Regions from separate parts of the Pelorhabdus sp. sgz311002 genome, predicted to be linked through region 1. Evidence: riboswitches for the same ligand, from Rfam matches in the RefSeq annotation. Region 1 holds a riboswitch; each other region holds the start of a gene.
The links. Region 1 has a riboswitch for S-adenosylmethionine ahead of metK (methionine adenosyltransferase). Riboswitches for the same ligand answer to the same signal wherever they lie in the genome.

Region 1 (4,875 bases):
TAGGTCGAAAGCTTGATTTTTTAGTGCAGGAATTTAATCGCGAAACGAATACGATTGCTTCTAAAGCCAATGATTATCAGATTGCTACACTCGTTGTGGAAATGAAAAGTGAGATTGAGAAGATCAGAGAGCAAATCCAAAACATAGAGTAGTAATATAAATGGTTTTGCAAGAATTTTGCAGGAGGAATCAGAATATGGAAATCAAATTAATTAATATTGGTTTTGGTAATATTGTATCAGCTAACCGGATTATTTCCATCGTGAGTCCTGAATCGGCGCCGATTAAACGCATTATTCAAGAAGCGCGTGACCGTGGTATGCTGATTGATGCGACTTATGGACGGCGAACTCGTGCTGTGATTATTGTTGATAGCGATCATGTGATCCTTTCAGCAGTTCAGCCAGAAACTGTCGCGCATCGGTTGTCAAGCAAAGATAGTGCTGAAGATGTACAGGAATAAGGGGGATATACAGGTATGACGCGGCGTCAGGGAGCGCTACTTGTTCTTTCCGGCCCCTCTGGAGCCGGCAAAGGAACAATTTGTAAAGAGTTACTTCGAAAAGCTTCAGCTACACTTCACTATTCTGTATCGGTTACTACAAGACCGATGCGGGTTGGGGAGGAAAATGGAGTCAATTATTGGTTTGTTTCGCAGGAAGAGTTTTTGACGATGCGTGAGCAACAAAACTTGTTGGAATGGGCGGAGGTTTATGGTAATTATTACGGAACGCCGCGACAATTTGTTGAAGAAAAACTACAGGCTGGCCAAGATGTCATCTTAGAGATTGATATTCAAGGCGCAATGAAAGTCAAAGAATCTTTTCCGCAAGGCGTTTTCATTTACATATTGCCGCCGTCGCTTACGGAATTAGAACACCGTATTGTTGGGCGGGGAACTGATAGTGAAGCGGTTATTGAGCGGCGTATGAAATGCGTCAAAGAAGAACTTACCTTTGCCCATGAATATGATTATGTCATTGTCAATGATGTAGTGGCGAAGGCGGTAAGTCAGGTTGAGGCTATTATGCAGGCGGAGCACTGTCGCATTATTCGTAATGAGGCGTTACTTGAACATATTTGCCTGTTTGGCAGTATTGACGAAGATGAAGAATTACCAGGCTGATTTTAGGAAGGAGATTTTCAAACATGATATATCCATCGCTTGATTTACTCGTAAACAAGGTAGATAGTAAATACACTTTAGTCGTACTGGCGGCGAAACGGGCCAGACAGATTATGGACGGGGAACCAACCTTGATCGACTGTCGTTCCAATAAACCGGTAACAATGGCGCTCGAAGAAGTCGCTTTAGGTAAAGTTTCCTACGAGCGGACAAAGGCAGGTATTAAATAGTGTCAATTCAAGGCAAGAATATTGTGCTAGGCGTTACAGGCGGCATTGCTGTTTATAAAGCGGTTGATGTAGTAAGTAAATTAAAAAAAGCCGGTGCCAATGTTCATGTGATTATGACGGAATCGGCAGCGAAATTCGTCAGTGCGCTTACGTTTCAGGAAATGAGCGGCAACCCTGTTGTTGTCAGCATGTGGAGCGAAGCGAAGCATTGGAATGTCGAACACATTGCACTGGCGACGTTAGCCGATGCGTTTTTGATTGTTCCGGCTACCGCTAATATTTTGGGCAAGATTGCGAATGGGATTGCTGATGATATGCTGTCTACGACAGTGATGGCGACAAAAGCTCCCGTTATTGTTGCTCCGGCGATGAATACGAATATGTATTGCAATCCTGTTGTGCAAAAAAATATGACCACTTTAAAAGAGCTTGGTTACCACTTTATTTCGCCTGGCAGCGGTCTATTGGCCTGTGGCACCGAAGGAGTGGGACGGTTAGCGGAACCTTTGGAAATTGTCGCTTTTGTACAAAACTTTTTTGCGCAGAAGAAGCCGCTTCTTGGTAAGACCATTTTAGTTACAGCAGCTGGCACGCGTGAAGCCATTGATCCTGTTCGCTATATTGGTAATCGATCCAGCGGGAAAATGGGCTATGCCATTGCAGCGCAAGCGGCGAAACAAGGAGCTCAGGTTGTTTTAGTATCTGGTCCTTCCAGTTTGCCGCAGCCTGATGGTGTTACTTTTTGTTCTGTTGAGAGCGCCAAAGAAATGCAGCAAGAAGTGCTAAAGTATTTTACGACTTGTGATGTCGTCATTAAGGCCGCCGCTGTATCTGATTATCGTCCGGTAACGGTAGCTACCCATAAAATCAAGAAAAATGACGGGAATTTAATCATTGAATTAGAGCGCAATCCGGATATTTTACGCGAATTGGGTACTATAAAAGAAAAACAGATTCTCGTAGGCTTTGCGGCGGAAACGCAGAATGTGGAAGCCTATGCAGCGAAAAAACTGGTAGAGAAGAATCTTGATCTTATTGTGGCGAATGACGTATCACAGCCAGGCGCCGGATTTAATGTTGACACGAATATAGCCAAGCTTTTATTCCGTGATGGCGCCATAGTCGAATTACCGCAGATGACGAAAGAGGCTTTGGCTGATCAAATATTAAATCATGTTTTCACAATTCTGCAAAAAAGCTCTTGATTTTTTTGCCATTCTACTATACAATTGCACTTGTGAAAATTTTATATTTTACTCATCAAGAGTTGGTGGAGGGACAGGCCCAATGATACCGCGGCAACCATTTAGTACAAGCTAAAACGGTGCCAATTCCGGCGAGAAATTCTTGCGAGATGGGAGAGCGAATGATTAAACTCCCATTTAGGGAGTTTTTCTTTTTTAAACAGCACAATAGAGGAGGGCTTTTTTTGAAAGAAAAACGTGTTTTATTTACATCAGAATCAGTTACAGAAGGACATCCTGATAAAATAGCTGATCAGATTTCTGACGGCATTTTAGATGCTATTTTAGAACAAGATCCTTTTGCTCGCGTTGCCTGTGAAACGCTGGTAACGACCGGTCAAGTCCATGTAGCCGGTGAAATTACGACGCAGTGCTATGCCGATATTCCTAAAGTTGTCCGCAACACCGTAAAAGAGATTGGTTATACTCGGGCAAAATTTGGTTTTGACGGTGATACTTGCGGCGTCCTTGTGTCGATCGACGAACAGTCGCCTGATATTGCTATGGGTGTTGATAAAGCGTTGGAAGCGAAACAGGGAGAAATGGATGAAATTGAAGCAATTGGCGCTGGCGACCAAGGCATGATGTTTGGTTATGCTACGAATGAAACTGATGATTATATGCCTTTGCCAATTTCCTTAGCGCACAAATTATCACGTCATTTATCGGAAGTTCGTAAAAATGGAACACTGCCTTACTTGCGTCCTGATGGAAAAACGCAAGTTACGGTAGAATATGTAAATGGCAAGCCTGTACGCATTGATACGATTGTAATTTCGACCCAACATGGCCCAGAAGTGGAACTAAAAACAATTGAACAGGATTTAATCGCACATGTGATTAAACCAATCGTACCAACGGAACTGCTTGATGATAAAACTAAATATTATATTAATCCGACGGGCCGTTTTGTTATTGGCGGTCCACAGGGTGACGCTGGCTTAACAGGCCGTAAAATTATTGTTGATACTTATGGCGGCATGGCTCGTCATGGCGGCGGTGCTTTTTCCGGTAAGGATCCTACAAAAGTAGACCGCTCTGGCGCCTATGCAGCTCGTTATGTGGCAAAAAATATTGTTGCCGCCGGCCTTGCTGATAAATGCGAAATTCAGCTTGCTTATGCGATTGGCGTAGCTCGTCCTGTTTCAGTTATGGTAGAAACCTTTGAAACAGGCAAAGTGGATGACGCTGTTATCGCTGCTTTAGTACAGAAACATTTTGATTTGCGTCCTGCTGGCATCATAAAAATGCTGGATTTACGTCGTCCGATTTATAAACAGACGGCTGCTTATGGGCATTTTGGCCGTAACGATCTGAACCTTCCTTGGGAGAAAACCGACAAGGCTGCTATTTTACGCCAGGAAGCTGGTCTATAAAGCCATAATTTCATCATACTTGGCTATACTATAAAGGCTGCTTTATTTTATAGTCAGGAGATGATATTATGAAACGATTTTCCTCGTGCGCTAAGAACCGTCTTCATCGTTACGCACCACAGATGCCTTACTGTTATGAGGAAGATTGGTTTACCCAGGAAGATCCTCTCTCCTGCAATTTACCAAGCTGGTGGAATTGGGAGCAGGATTTTGCCGAGTTTGAGCGAATTGAATTTTAGAAATCGGATTTTATAAGGAGACTATTTCTTAGTCTCCTTACTTTTATGCGTGGTGGAAAATATGACCTATGCTCAGGTTGTTGTAAATATAACGGTAAGAAGGCTTGATCGTCCCTTTACTTATCTGGTTCCAGAAGGTTGGGAGGTAGCAAGGGGCTGTCGTGTTCTCGTTCCCTTTGGCCCTCGTATGGTAGAAGGCTTTGTAGTAGCTGTTCTATCAGCTAATGATTTGATAGCAGCAGCAGGCGAAGAACTTGACGAAGAGGCGTTAAAGCCCATTCGGGAAGTACTTGATGAAACACCGTGGTTTGATGAAAGTATGCTAGAAACAGCTCGGCAGCTTGCTGATTATTATTTATGTTCGCTCAGCGATACACTCAGACTATTCGTGCCAGGGAAAAATACGATAAAAACAAAGCGGGGCTATCAGGAAAACTTGGCTGATTTGCCAGAGTTAAAGCAGGTTTTGCAGGAGCTTTCTTTGACCCAAAGATCGCTTTATGAAGCAATACGTTCATCAAACTTAAAAACAGAAGCAGAGCTCATGAAACTGCCGTTTTATTCGAAAAAAGATTTGCAGTTTCTCTTGCGTGCTAAAGTCATTACAACAAAAATTATTACAAGTCGGACGGCAAACGAAAAAACCGATAAGGTATTGGC
Region 2 (4,875 bases), on a different contig from region 1:
ACAACTAACATTTTCATCGTCATCACCGACTTTCTTATGTTAATTCTTATTCTTGCTCCGTTTGTTTTAGCGGCAATTCCAGCAAAAATTGCGTACCTTCATTCAATTTACTTGTAAATGAAATTTTGCCATGATGTTTATTCACAATAATATCGTAAGAAATACTAAGCCCAAGCCCTGTGCCGCTGCCAACAGGCTTTGTAGTAAAAAATGGATTAAAAATATCTTGTCCAATTTCCTCCGGTATCCCGCTACCATTATCACAAATTGAACAGCAAACAAAGGAATCACGTACATATGTCTCGATTACGATTTTCCCCCAGGGTATGCTTTCCCCTTCTTTCATAGTAATTGCTTGGGCAGCATTTAACAGAAGATTTAGCAATACTTGATTAATCTGCCCCCCCACAGCTTGAATCAGCGGAATATCGCCTAACTGGAGGTCCACTGCTGCAATATATTTGAATTCATTTCGGCAAACAACCAACGAGCTTTGAATTCCTTCATTTAAGTCATAAGCTTCCCAACTACCGCTTTGATCACTACGTGAAAAGGCTCGTAAGGCTTTAACAATGCTGCCAACCCGCTGAAGCCCTTCCAGGCTCTCCGAAAAAGCCGGTTCAATATCTGTTAAAATGTAATCAATTTTCTTCTTTTTCATTAAGGTGCTCAAGTTTTGTAAGGACTGCTTCAGTCTTTCAGGATCCTGATTTCCCGCTTCTTCTGCTACCTTTTTTAAAGCAGCAATCATTTCAATAAGGCGTTTTGTATATTCTTCAAGGGTTTCGTAGTTGCTAAGTACAAATCCTAAGGGATTATTAATTTCATGAGCAATTCCAGCTGCTAGCTGGCCTATCGAAGCCATTTTTTCCTGATGAAGAATTTGCGATTGCGCATTTTTCAATTCACTGTAGGCATTTTCCAGTTCCACATTTTTGACTTTCAGTTCGCCTTCGGCAGCTTCCCGATCATGGACTTCCTTTTGTAATTCGGTGTTGATTTCAAGCAATTCCTGGTTTTTCCCCGTAAGTTGTCCATTGACAGTAAAAAGCTGTTTCGTCCGCTCCTTCACCTTCTCTTCTAGCTCGTCACGAGCGGCAGCCAAATACATTTCTGTCCGCTTTTGCCGCCGTATCACTAAGAGCAGTAGACAAATAAACAACAAAAGAATAAAAGTAAGCGCGCCAACGACCTGATAGTAAGCGATGATTCTTTCATGTAAGCTTGCCAAAACCTCCTCTTCGGCAATCCCCACTACAACAGCCAAAGGATAATCTGGCAATACATGATAACTGTAAATACGCTTCACAGGATCAAGGGCTCCTTCGCCAATAAAAGACCCGGACTCTTGTGTTTGAATTTGTTGCAACAAAGCACTTCCCGTTAAATCTTGCCCTGCAGTATGATCTTCGCCAGCCTGCCTAGCTCTGACAATCCCGTCAAAACCCACAAGGGCAATCGATGATTTATCACCTAAATGAACCTGACGGTAAAAGTTCGTAAAGTAATTTAAATCAACGGAAACGATAACTACCCCGCCAAAAGATTTATCGGGCTTATTAATACGCCGTGTCATTTGTATCGACCATTTACCGGAAGATCGGCCAAGAACAGGTTTGCTAATGAATAATTGATTCGTATCTGCTTTTTGATGCACAAAAAAATGTTCCCGATCTTTTAAATTAGAGGGCACAAAAGGCACTTGGCTGCTTAATAATAAATCACCATTCTCGCCAGCAATGCTCAATAATACAAAGGGCTGATTGGTCAACCGACCCTCATTAATATAACGAGGAATGCTAATGATCGCCCCATCTGTTTCATATTGATATTTTAAAAACAGCACTGTTTGATCGGCACTGCGAATCGTCCGAAGTGAATGTTCCTCAAAGGCGCGGGCAAAATTGCTTGTTTCTTTTATAGCCTGCTCAATCTCAATTTGCTGTTCCGCTTGTATTTTATAATAAAGTCCGCCCCAAACTAAGGAAAGTAAGAGAAACGCAAATAATAGAATGACTAATGTACTTCTCTGCCATAGCCATCGCTGCCAAGAAACAGTACTTGCGTTCATCTTACAAACCTCCCTTATCTATAAGCAAAACACTATACTTCTTTTTCCGTTTTAATTCGACATATTTTTCCACTCTCCTGTCTATCAAATCAAATAACTGAATTTTCCCAAGAAAAATGCAGCTGCCTTATTGTGCAGCTGCATAAGTCCTATTATATTTGATAATCATAAACAGGATAATGAGAACGTACTGCTTTACCGGCGCAACGACTTAGAATTTTGCCGTCAGCAAAAACAATCTGTCCATCGAGCAAAACATAATCAATCCCTTCCGGCCAGGCATCGGGTCTTCCAAAATCAGCTTTATCGCAAATCGTGCGAATATCAAAAATCGTAATATCAGCATCCATGCCCTCCTGCAGCCTACCTTTATAAGTAAGTCCCAACGTCTCAGCAGGTAAATACGTGGCTTTGCGCAACGCTTCAAGTAAGCTCAACTCGTAATTTTCACGCACAAGCTTACGCAAATAACGCGGGAAGCTACCGGCAATCTGGGGATGGCCCTCGCCTTTAGCATAAGGGCCAGTATCGGTGGATGGCATAGCAAAAGGATGACGCAAAGCCTCATAAATTTCTTCTTCAATACCTGTAAGAACAACTACAGAAGCCCCTGGATCTACGTTACGCAATTCTTCATAAATAGCGGGCGTCAATCGTTGACCGTTATATTTTCCGGTAACTACAAGAATATCTTCCAATCCCCAGCCATTTAACGCCATGGACTCTTCATTAAATAATACAGCTCCAATGTGCGTCGCCCACTGTGTATACATACCGCTGTCAAAACGAATGTCAATCCCGCTAGCGCGCGCTTGGTTAATAAGCGCCAATGCCTCTGCTACCATACCGGTACCATATTGATATACTAAATGAGACACCTGAATTCTCGCTCCAGTTTGCCGTGCAATTTGGATCGCTTCCACTAAAGAAAACATATCAATGGCAGTAATCATTCTTGTGTCAATTGATATAACCCGCCCATAGCGAGCGGCAATTTGGCTCAAACGTATAACTTCTGCCTCAGATGTCCCCGGCGCATAGGCTAGCCCGAGTGACAAGCCGCAAGCCCCTTCAATAAAAGCTCGTTCTACAAAGAGTTCCATTTGCTGTAGCTGCTCTTCCGTAGCTGGCTGCAAAGGATCCAATGCTCCGACAGCTTTTCGCAAACTAATCGAATGACCAATCATTTCCGCTTGATGAAGAATAAACCCCTGCTTTTCTTGCGCGGAAAAAAACGCTTCTATATCAAGCGGGCCAAGTCCACAATTACCGCCAATCGTTGTTGTAATTCCTTGCCGCAAAGATAATTCACCGCAATAATCGTCAAGATCTACATGCCCATGAATATCAATAAATCCTGGCGAAACAATCCGCCCTGCCACAGGGAGAACCTCGCGTCCTTGTAATTCTTCTGATGTAATTGCCGCAATTTTCCCGTTGAAAATTCCTATATTGCCGCGTCGTCGCATCCCTCTTTCAGGATCAATAAGCAAACCATCGCTAATTACGATGTCATAGATCATGGTGGCCGCCTTTCTTTCTACGATAATGAATCAAGTTTGTTTCATTATACCGTGGTTTTAATCTAAATACCATCGCCATCAAGTCCTGCCAAAGCAGTAAAACGTTGTTTTTCAGTCCGATCAATCTGGACGACTTTCCCTGTTTTCACTACGATAGTAACCTGGCCATACTCAATTCCTTCACAGGCTTCTTCCAGCCCCTTGCGCACCGCTTTAAACTCCTTACTACGTTCACTATTTTTACGAAATGAGCCTAACGATTCATCAGGACGAATTTTTTCATTGCGTTCAATCTGAATCAAACGGAAATTCTGCCAAGTGAGCGTAAGATGTCCATGATACACTTGTTGCAAAATAGCTAAAATCTGGTCCAGTTGCTTTACCGAAATTTGATTTTGTTTTTCTAGCATACTGTTTTCTCTCCCTTAGACTAAAAAATAAAACGTAAGAGCCCATTTGAAAGAAGCTCTTACGTTTCTGCGCTTCTCTCATCGTTCAGGAAATTTCCTGCTGGAATTGGCACCTTGCTAAAAAGCCGGTTGCCGGGCGTCATCGGGCCAGTCCCTCGACCACTCTAGATAAGAGTTTATTCGGTAATTTATATCATTTTCTCAATTCTGTTGCAGCAAAGCATTCATACTACCTGTTTGATAGCCGTTAAGATCGATTGTTATAAAAGTAAAGCCAAGACGCCTAAACTCGACTACAATTTGCTCTCGTACTTTATCCTGACATAAACTGGGGATCCATTCCGCTTCGACTTCAATGCGAGCTACCTGCCCATGGTGACGCACTCGTATCGAACCAGAACAAAACTTTCTGATATACTCTTCAGCTTGCTCTATTTGTCCAAGCTTTTCCGCAGTTATCGCTTCGCCATAAGCCACCCTAGACGACAAACAGGCTGCGCTTGGTTTATTCCAGGTTGCCAGCCCCCACTTTTTCGAAAGTTGACGAATTTCTTTTTTGGTGAAACCAGCTTCTAGCAGAGGCGATGCGACTTGATCCAATTCTGAAACAGCTTGTATGCCTGGTCGATAGTCGCCGAGGTCATCTTGATTTGATCCTTCGAGTATCCATTGAAATTCATGTTGTCTAGCCCAGGATACCAACGCAGAAAACCGCAGTGTTTTACAATGATAGCAGCGATCTGCGTCATTTTCTCTAAAGTCAGGGCTAGCGAGTTCATCGATTGGCAGCAACTCGTGACGAATGCCAATTTCTTTGGCTACCGCTATAGCAGCAGTTTTTTCGCTTTGCGGCAAGGTTGCTGAGTAAGCA
Region 3 (4,875 bases), on a different contig from region 1:
AGCAGAAGGAATTAATTTAGAGGTCGTTGTTTTAGATGATGAAGGGCAATTAAATCCTGCTCTGCAGAATAAACAGATTGATGGTAATTATTTTCAACATTTGCCTTATCTTGAGTCTGTTGCGAAGGAAAAAGGTTATGACTTTACAGTGGCAGCTAAGGTTCACGTAGAACCAATTGGCTTTTATTCACAGAAGGTTAAATCAAAGGATGAGTTGAAAAATGGCGCCACTATTGCAATATCGAATAACCCTTCCAACGAATATCGGGGGCTTATTTTGCTCCAGGCCAATGGATTAATCAAATTAAAAGAAGGGTTAGCTACTTTTGCCGCGACACCGCGTGACATTGTCGAAAATCCGAAAAACTTAAAATTTGTTGAGGTCGATCCGGCACAACTGACTAGAGCTTTGCCTGATGTCGACGGAGCTGTTATCAATACCAATTATGTGCTAGAAGCAAAAATAGATCCTAAAACAGCTTTATTTCGTGAAGATGCTAATTCCCCTTATGCCAATGATCTTGTCGTAAGAAAAGGGGATGAAAATCGCCCGGAAATCAAAAAAATTGCTGAATATTTAACTTCGCCAGAGGTGAAGAAATTTATTCAAGATAAATATGGCGTAGCCGTAGTTGCCGCTTTTTAGAAAAAATTATACTCCATTCCATTGACAGAAAGATAAAGCAATGTTACACTATTAACAATTTCATAGCGAAACTCTTATCAAGAGTGGTCGAGGGACTGGCCCGATGACACCCGGCAACCGGCGTTTTTACGCGTAAGGTGCTAAATCCAGCAGGAGAAATCCTGAAAGATGAGAGAAAGGAAGTTATGTCCCTTTCCTCATGGAAAGGGACTTTTTGTATGCATTGCAGTAAAAGTAAATGTTTCTAAAGTGAGTTTTACAACAGGATGGAGGAAAATCATGAAATTGAATTCGAAAATTGTGCACATTGGTGTACGCAGCGATGAGAAAACAGGAGCAATTAGTACGCCGATTTATCAAACAGCATCTTTTGCCCATCCCGCAGTGGGGCAAAGTACTGGTTATGATTATACGCGCACAAAAAATCCAACGAGAGAAGTTTTAGAAAAGGGAATTGCAATTTTAGAAAATGGTGCAGGCGGTTATGCCTTTGCGACTGGGATGGCGGCTATTACGGCAGTGTTGATGCTGTACAAGGCGGGCGATCATATTGTGGTGATTCAGGATTGTTATGGCGGAACTTATCGCGTCATTGATAAGGTGTTTGCTCCCTTTGGCTTGACCGCAACTTATGTTGATGCTACTGACGTAGAAAATATTGCGGCAGCCATCCAAGCTAATACCAAGGCAGTTTTGATTGAAACGCCTACCAATCCGTTAATGAATATTGTCGATATTGCGGCAACAGCAAGGCTTACGAAAGCGAAAGGTATTCATTTGATTGTTGATAATACCTTTTTAACGCCCTGTCTACAGCGCCCCTTAGAACTGGGCGCCGATATTGTGCTTCACAGCGGTACGAAATATTTAGCAGGTCATAATGATTTATTATGCGGCCTTGTTGTAGCTAATGATCCCGAACTCGCTGAAAAAATTCAATATATCCAAAACGCTACAGGCAATATTTTAAGTCCTGGCGATAGTTGGCTGCTGATTCGCGGCATGAAAACCTTAGCGCTTCGGATGCAGCGTCACAATGAGAATGCTCAGGCTGTAGCTGAATGGCTTAACCAGCATCGTCATGTAACGAAAGTCTATTATCCTGGTCTAGCGGAGCATCCCGGCAAGGCGGTTCAAGATAAGCAAGCTTCTGGTTATGGTGGTATGGTTTCTTTTACGGTGGAGCGACCGGAACTTGTGCTGCAAGTACTCGAAAAAGTGAAGTTCATTCAATTTGCCGAAAGTCTCGGCGGTGTTGAGACATTGATTACTTTTCCGGCGAAACAGACCCATGCCGATATTCCGGTGGAAACAAGAGCTAAATTAGGTATTGATGATTGCTTGCTCCGCCTTTCTGTTGGCGTGGAAGATGTGACGGATATTATTGCCGATTTGGATCAGGCTCTGGAATAAAAATTGTTTTATGACTATTAATAGGTGTTAGGAAAAAGGAGACGAAGAAATTATGCAGAGAATTCAAAAGTACGCTTCCGAAAAAGCAAGTCATTTTACAGAGTCTGTAATCCGTGATATGACACGGGTAGCTGTAAAACATGGCGCAATTAACCTCGCGCAAGGCTTTCCCGACTTTCCAGCGCCTGACGCGATTAAACAAGCTGCAGCTGACGCAATTTTTAATGATCATAATCAATATGCGATCACTTGGGGAACAAAGGATTTACGCGATGGCATTACGGCAAAAGTAAAAAAAGAATATGGTATCGAAATTGATCCGGAAAAACAAATTACCGTTTGCTGCGGCTCCACGGAAGGGATGATCGCCACCTTACTTGCCACGATTAATCCTGGCGATGAAGTCATTGTTTTTGAACCTTTCTATGAGAATTATGGCGCTGATGCTGTTCTATGCGGCGCGACTCCAAAATATGTGACGCTCCATACCCCGGATTTTCACCTCGACTTAGATGAATTAAAAGCAGCTTTTTCTGATAAGACGAGAGCGATTATTATTAATACGCCTCATAATCCTACCGGTAAAGTGTTTTCAGCGGAAGAATTGCAAGTGATTGCTGAGTTATGTCAAAAGTATGATGTTTTGGCAATTACTGACGAAATTTACGAATATATCCTTTATGATGGCGCTAAACATATTCCGCTTTATAATCTGCCGGGGATGGCTGAACGGACGATTATTATTAACAGCACCTCAAAAACTTATAGTGTGACTGGCTGGCGTATTGGCTATGTGATTGCTTCGCCGGAAATTACCGATTCGATTCGTAAAGTTCATGACTTTTTGACAGTTGGCGCCGCTGCTCCCTTACAGGTTGCTTCTGCCGCAGCTTTGCGGTTCCCTGACTCCTATTATCAGGAGCTAGGAGATTTTTACGCCGAACGCCGTGATTTGCTTCTAGGAGCGTTAGAATCAGTGGGTCTTCGTTGTGTAAAACCGCAGGGAGCTTACTATATTATGGCGGATATTCGTTCTTTAGGGTGGTACGATGATGTAGAATTTTCCTTCTATCTGACCCGAGAAATTGGTGTTGCGCCTGTACCTGGTTCCAGTTTTTATCGTCCCGACAGCGCTGATGCCCATACTTTTATTCGGTTTTGCTACTGCAAAAAAATCGAAACATTAGAAGCGGCTGTAGCAAGATTGAAGAAAGTAAGTTTACAGCATAAGTAGAAAACGTACTGTTGATAAAAAGTGCATTTGTGCCTACGCTAAGGCATAAATGCACTTTTGTTATGTCCAGGTTGATTCATAACTTTTACTGTTGTTTTTTATTTGACCGTAACAGTTCATCTTATGTGTTTAAAAAAATAGTGCATTGGTTTAAACAATATTTGATTTTTGACAGGAAGTCTTACAAGGGGTATATTATTTATAATTACAATTGTAATCTTTAGGAGTGGAAAGCTTTGAAAACGTTACCGCAAATCTCGGACATGGAATGGCAAGTTATGAAGATTTTATGGGCAAAGGCACCGCTTACAGCCAACCAAGTCATTAAGCAAATCGAAGGGATTATGCCATGGAAGCCCAAGACCGTTAAAACAATGTTGGGAAGACTGGTAAAGAAAAAAGCCGTCGCTTTTCATGTCGAAGGCCGGGAATATGTGTATTATCCCCTTGTGGCCGAAGTCGATTGTATAAAAGCGGAAAGCCAGTCCTTTTTAGACAAAGTATTTTCTGGCGCTTTGAATGTGATGTTTGCCAATTTTTTAGAGGAACAGCAATTGTCAAAAGAAGAAATAGCTGAACTGAAACGCATCCTAGATCAAAAGAAAAAATAAAGCAAGGGAGGTCTCTTTATGGGACTCGATTCTTTTGTTCATTGGTTGCTATATTCTTCGCTGCTAGGGAGTGGTTTAGTCGGTTTAATACTGGTGGTTCGTTTGGTCTCTAAACATCGCTTAGGGGCAAATTGGCAGTACCTGATATGGTTTCTATTGATTGCAAAATTGTTAATCCCCTTTGCGCCAGAAAGCCCTTTAAGTGTATTTAATGTTTTCAACTATGTAGTTACCCAAAGTGCAGATTATTTTAAACCTAGCGAATCTGTAGCTGTTGAGTCGACTGTGAATAGAAAGTTTTCCATAAACAAATTCGCGAACGATAGTGATGATTATTATGTATCAGTGAACAGGGCTTTCTTTGATAATGAAAATGAAATGATATTTCTAATTTGGCTCATTGGTGTAGTTATTTTTACTTGCTATATGATCCGATCCACTATGAAACTGCAAGCTATCATAAAGAATAGTCCACAAGTTCGAGATAAAGACGTGCTAAAGCTATTGATTGAATGCAAGAAGGTGGTAAAGGTAAGGCACAATCCAATTTTGGTCGAGTCAGAAGCATTTCAAAGTCCAAGAATTGTTGGCGTAGTGCAGCCGCATTTGGTTTTGCCAATGGGCATGGTTCAGTTTTTGAGTAAGATGGATCTACGCTATATTTTTCTCCATGAACTAGCCCATCTTCAACGCAAAGATCTTTATGTCAATTGGATTATCGCGTTTTTCCAGATCATTCATTGGTTTAACCCGCTTATTTGGTATGCGTTTTATCAAATGCGCCAGGATCGAGAATTAGCTTGCGATGCGTCGGTACTCAGTTTATTGAAACCAGAAGAATGCCACCATTATGGTGTCGCCATTATTGCTTTTTTGGAAAGATACTCTTACCAAGGGTACTCTTTTACAACAGCTGGACTGATTAGTGGCAAGAAACATATTAAGAATCGATTATTAAGGATTGCATCCTA
Region 4 (4,875 bases), 470 kb from region 1:
TGGCAGAACAAGCAGCAATTGATCCAACAGCAGTAGACATGCGCACGAAACGAGAGCAAATTTTAGATGCTGCTTACACGGTGTTTTCTCAAAAAGGCTACCATCGGGCTACAGTAGATGAGATCATTGCTCTAGCTGATACGGGAAAGGGAACTGTTTATAATTATTTTCATAATAAGGAACAACTCTTCTACACTCTAGTCACTGAGCGGAGTCGGCCCTTTGAAGAAGCTGCTAAGAAGATCGTAGAGAGTGCAAGGGATCCGCTGGAGAAGATCAAAATCCTGATTCGTCTTTATCTTGAATTTTACGTTAAAAATGCTGATTTATGGCGTGTATTTATGCATGAAATGCGTGGCTTTTCCAGTAGCGTATCTCTTTCGGAAAAGCAGTGCGATAAATATCGAGAATGTTTTAAAGCAACAATTTCGCTATTAGAAAAAGTGTTAGAAGAAGGAATTGAAAAAAAAGCTTTCCGAACATGTCAGGCAGACCGAACAGCGTATTGCTTATTTAGCGTGATTTTAACGATGGTTTTTCAGAAATTTGCTGCTGATGGCCCAGACAGTTTGGAACAGAGTGCTTGTATGATTGCTGATACTTTTTTCTATGGAATTGTAAATCGCGGAACGAATTGAATGAAATAAGAAAGAAACAGGGTTTTTCAAATCGCTTTTAGCGTTTGAAAAACCCTGTTTTGTTTGATTGGCTCTATTTATTTACCAGGCGGCAATAACCGAACCTTTGAAGTGGTCTTTAATGAAAGCTTTCATTTCATCAGATTGGTATATTTTAACGAGTTTTTGATAGTCTGGATTTTCTTTATCTTTGCCTCTTACAGCAATAATATTAGCATAAGGCGATTCGCCGCCTTCTAAGGCAATGGCATCTTTTAAGGGATTCAGTCCGGCTGTAACGGCGTAGTTTGTATTGATGGCAGCTGCATCGATATCATCAAGGGAACGGGGAATCTGGGCGGCATCTAGTTCTTTTACTTTTAAGTGTTTGGGATTTTCGGCAATATCAGCCGCTGTTGCGGTAAGACCGGCATTAGGTTTTAATTTAATTACACCTTTTTGTTCGAGCAACAGCAGGCCCCGACCGCCATTGGTCGGATCATTTGGAACAGCGATTGTAGCGCCATCAGGCAACTGCGAAAGGTCCTTTACTTTTTTGGAGTAGATACCCATCGGGAAAATGACTGTTTTACCGATATTCACAATATCATAGCCGCGGTCTTTAATAATATTTTTTAAATAAGGATCATGTTGGAAACTATTTACATCAATGTCGCCCTGCTGGAGCGCTACGTTAGGCTGGATATAATCGTTGAATTCAACAACTTGGATTTTAAGACCTTGTTTTTCTGCTAACTTTTTGACTTCATCCATTAACTCAGCATGGGGGCCGGCAGTTACACCGACTTTAATGACCTTGTCCTTAGAGGAATCGGCGGCATTTTTACTGTCGCCGCAACCAGCGGTAAAGGCAAGTGTTGTAATGAGACTAAGACCAAGGCAAAGCAATTTCAATGGCTTTTTCATGAATTTCCCTCCTGATTTTTAGTTTTGAAATTTAGCGTTTATTGACGCGGCGGGCAAAAAGATCACCGCAAGATTGAACAAGTTGGACCATCACAATCAAAATAATAACAGTAATCAACATGATATCGCCGCGGAACCGTTGATAGCCGTAACGAATTGCCAAATCGCCGAGACCGCCGCCGCCGATTGCTCCGGCCATAGCGGAATAGCCGATTAAGTTGATGATCGTAATCGTAAGACCTAAAATAATACCAGACATGGCTTCAGGTAATAGTACTTTCGTAATGATCTGAAAAGGCGAAGCCCCCATGGATTGAGCAGCTTCAATCAGTCCTTGATCGACTTCCTTTAACGCCGATTCGATGATGCGGCCCACAAAAGGAATGGCGGCAATGCTTAAGGGGACAATGGCTGCATTGGTGCCGATCGATGTTCCGGCGATCATACGGGTAAGCGGAATGATCGCTACCATTAAAATAATGAAAGGGACGGAACGTGTTGCATTGACAATCGAACCTAATATGCGGTTTAAAGCTGGTTTTTCTAAGATATGTCCTTTATTCGTGGCGACAAGAATGACGCCGAGGGGTATGCCGAGAATCGTAGCAATGGCTGTTGAAATGATGACCATATATACGGTTTGTCCAAAAGACTCAGCCAGCAATTGAAGTATTTCTTGCGACATAGCCGATCACCTCGATTCCTAAATCTTTAGTTTGTAGATACTTTAAGGCGCTTTCAATATTTTCTTTAACGCCTGACAGTTCAATTACAAGAGTCCCGTAAGGCGTGCTGTCAATATGGTCAATATTGCCGTAGAGAATGCTAGCGTCTACATTGAAACGGCGAATCAAGCTAGCAATAATAGGCTCTTCAGCAGAAGCGCCGATAAAGGAAAGTTTTACGAGCAGATTATCACCAGTGACGCTCTCTTGGCGGATTTCACGACCGCTTAAGAGTTCGTCCAGATTGTTTTGCTCTAAAGTACTGATGAAATCACAAGTTGTAGCTGATTGCGGATTAGTGAAGATATCTAAGACCGGTCCTTCTTCGACAATATGACCGTTTTCAATTACAGCTACGCGGTGACAGATTTCTTTGATGACATGCATTTCGTGAGTGATAAGAACAATAGTAAGGTCTAATTTTTTATTAATACTTTTTAACAGCTGTAAAATCGAGTGAGTCGTTTGCGGGTCGAGCGCCGAGGTGGCTTCATCGCACAACAGAACCTTTGGTTGACTAGCTAGAGCGCGGGCGATGCCGACACGCTGTTTTTGGCCGCCGCTAAGCTGGGAAGGATACTGATTTGCTTTATCAGCTAAGCCGACAAGCTCTAAGAGCGGCAAAACCGCATTTTTAATTTCATTCTTACTTTTTCCGGCTAGCTCTAGCGGAAAGGCTACGTTGTCGAATACGCTACGGGAAGAAAGTAAATTAAAATGTTGGAAAATCATACTAATCTGCTTGCGAGCATCGCGAAGCTGTTTTTCGGTTAAGACCGTGAGATCTTGGCCAGCGACGAGAACTTCGCCTTCTGTCGGTCTTTCCAGCATGTTCATGCAACGGACTAAGGTGCTTTTGCCAGCGCCGCTCTTACCAATAATGCCGAAAATTTCTCCTTTTTCTACGGTAAGATTAATGTTTTCTAACGCGGGTATAGAACCAGCATCAGACTGGTATACTTTGGAGAGGTTTTTCAAAGTAATCATACATGTCACTTCCTTTACAAAATAGAAAACCTCTGCTCAGGGAGCAGAGGAAGTTAGCTTGTCATAGCAATCGCTTCATCTGCCAGGATATCATCCTGTAGGAATTGGCACCGTTCGTATTATACATATTTGCAAAATACGATGGTTGCCGCAGCTTCATTGGGCCAGTCCCTCAGCCAACTCTTGATGAATTACAAGTGTATGGAGTTGTTAGAATTGATAATAGCAAAGGATAGAATGTCTGTCAAGGGAGAAGTAATAAAAAAGTATATATTGAATATTCGAGCTATTTATAATGAGTTTAGTATCAGTTTAGTTGAAATTTTATAAATTAAAGAATAAAAGTGATAAAAAGAAAAAGAGATAAAGAATTAAAGGAAAGCAGGAACTGTTATTTCTTATACCGAATAAAGGAAACACATAAGAAAATGATGGGGGTTCAAGCTATGTCCATTAATCAAAAAATACAGGATCCGCATACGGATCAATTATTTAGAGCAATTCTTTCCATTGAGACACTAGAGGAGTGTTATCAGTTTTTTGAGGATATTTGTACAATCAGTGAACTCAAAGCAATGGCGCAGCGATTGGAAGTAGCCCGAATGTTGGAAAAAGGGGCTATTTATGATGATATTGTAGAAAAAACCGGGGCAAGTACTGCCACGATCAGCCGTGTCAAGCGTTGTCTCTATTACGGGGCTGATGGCTATCGGACAATTTTGCCGCGAATTGAAGCAGAGGAGAAGGAATAGAGTCTATGAAAACAGCGCAGTTTTTACCTCAAATTGCTTACGGAACGCGCGACTTTTTGCCGCAGGAGGCGAAACGCAAACGGATTTTAGAAGATCGGTTAGCTCAGCTTTTTGACAAATGGGGCTATGATGAAGTCATTACGCCGACCTTTGAGTATTGGGAAACTTTATCGATTGCTTCTGAAAGCAATTCCTACGAGCAAAATGTATTTAAATTTTTTGATCAAACCAATCGTTTGCTTGTACTTCGGCCGGAAATGACGACGCCCATGGCCAGAGTCGCTGCGACCCGTCTCAAAGAAAATGAAGCGCCGCTACGGTTAAGCTATATTGCCAGTGTCTTTCGGCAGGAGGAGTATCAGGCTGGCCGACAATGCGAATTCCATCAGGCTGGCGTAGAACTTATGGGTGTGCCCGGTCCAGAGGCTGATGCCGAAATTATTGCCTTGGCGGTAGAATCGCTTGCCGCCTGCGGCTTAAAAGAATTTCAGTTGAGCCTTGGTCACATGCAGTTTATTAGCGGCATGATGGCGGCAAGTCATTTGTCAAGCAGTCAGAAACAAAACCTGAAGAGACTCTTAATGTCTCGCGATCTCGTGGCGCTGCAAGCTGCTGTAACTGAGTCCAATCTGCCTGAGAATATCCAAAAGACGCTACTGGAACTGCCGCTTCTCCACGGCCGCGAAGAACTTTTGGCGAAAGCGGAAAAATTGGCCAATACGAAAGAAAGTGCTCAGGCGCTTTCTGATTTAACGCATATTTTCGAGCTTTTAAAAAGCTATGGCGTAGCCAAGTATGTAGAATTTGACCTTGGCATGATTCGCGATTTCGACTATTATACGGGAGTTGTTTTTGAAGGCTATACGC

Region 2: it holds a riboswitch for S-adenosylmethionine, as region 1 does, so the genes downstream of both, AC0NJP_RS06340 (DUF2292 domain-containing protein) here and metK (methionine adenosyltransferase) in region 1, are expected to answer to the same signal.
Region 3: it holds a riboswitch for S-adenosylmethionine, as region 1 does, so the genes downstream of both, AC0NJP_RS13640 (trans-sulfuration enzyme family protein) here and metK (methionine adenosyltransferase) in region 1, are expected to answer to the same signal.
Region 4: it holds a riboswitch for S-adenosylmethionine, as region 1 does, so the genes downstream of both, AC0NJP_RS00230 (methionine ABC transporter ATP-binding protein) here and metK (methionine adenosyltransferase) in region 1, are expected to answer to the same signal.

The regions. Positions count from the first base shown of each region.
Region 1 covers NZ_JBWBCL010000001.1:513,944-518,818, forward strand. The annotation lists gene AC0NJP_RS02650 (YicC/YloC family endoribonuclease) at 1-152, shown strand, start outside; gene remA (extracellular matrix/biofilm regulator RemA) at 197-463, shown strand; gene gmk (guanylate kinase) at 479-1,126, shown strand; gene rpoZ (DNA-directed RNA polymerase subunit omega) at 1,150-1,356, shown strand; gene coaBC (bifunctional phosphopantothenoylcysteine decarboxylase/phosphopantothenate--cysteine ligase CoaBC) at 1,353-2,561, shown strand; SAM riboswitch class I at 2,611-2,717, shown strand; gene metK (methionine adenosyltransferase) at 2,786-3,976, shown strand; gene AC0NJP_RS02680 (hypothetical protein) at 4,045-4,215, shown strand; gene priA (primosomal protein N') at 4,277-4,875, shown strand, end outside.
Region 2 covers NZ_JBWBCL010000003.1:101,071-105,945, forward strand. The annotation lists gene AC0NJP_RS06325 (hybrid sensor histidine kinase/response regulator) at 1-23, opposite strand, end outside; gene AC0NJP_RS06330 (ATP-binding protein) at 47-2,071, opposite strand; gene AC0NJP_RS06335 (N-acyl-D-amino-acid deacylase family protein) at 2,224-3,594, opposite strand; gene AC0NJP_RS06340 (DUF2292 domain-containing protein) at 3,657-4,004, opposite strand; SAM riboswitch class I at 4,080-4,179, opposite strand; gene larE (ATP-dependent sacrificial sulfur transferase LarE) at 4,206-4,875, opposite strand, start outside.
Region 3 covers NZ_JBWBCL010000009.1:96,733-101,607, forward strand. The annotation lists gene AC0NJP_RS13635 (MetQ/NlpA family ABC transporter substrate-binding protein) at 1-646, shown strand, start outside; SAM riboswitch class I at 718-821, shown strand; gene AC0NJP_RS13640 (trans-sulfuration enzyme family protein) at 926-2,059, shown strand; gene AC0NJP_RS13645 (pyridoxal phosphate-dependent aminotransferase) at 2,112-3,293, shown strand; gene AC0NJP_RS13650 (BlaI/MecI/CopY family transcriptional regulator) at 3,557-3,904, shown strand; gene AC0NJP_RS13655 (BlaR1 family beta-lactam sensor/signal transducer) at 3,923-4,875, shown strand, end outside.
Region 4 covers NZ_JBWBCL010000001.1:44,981-49,855, forward strand. The annotation lists gene AC0NJP_RS00215 (TetR/AcrR family transcriptional regulator) at 1-638, shown strand, start outside; gene AC0NJP_RS00220 (MetQ/NlpA family ABC transporter substrate-binding protein) at 720-1,544, opposite strand; gene AC0NJP_RS00225 (methionine ABC transporter permease) at 1,576-2,229, opposite strand; gene AC0NJP_RS00230 (methionine ABC transporter ATP-binding protein) at 2,198-3,256, opposite strand; SAM riboswitch class I at 3,329-3,449, opposite strand; gene AC0NJP_RS00235 (YerC/YecD family TrpR-related protein) at 3,703-4,008, shown strand; gene hisZ (ATP phosphoribosyltransferase regulatory subunit) at 4,014-4,875, shown strand, end outside.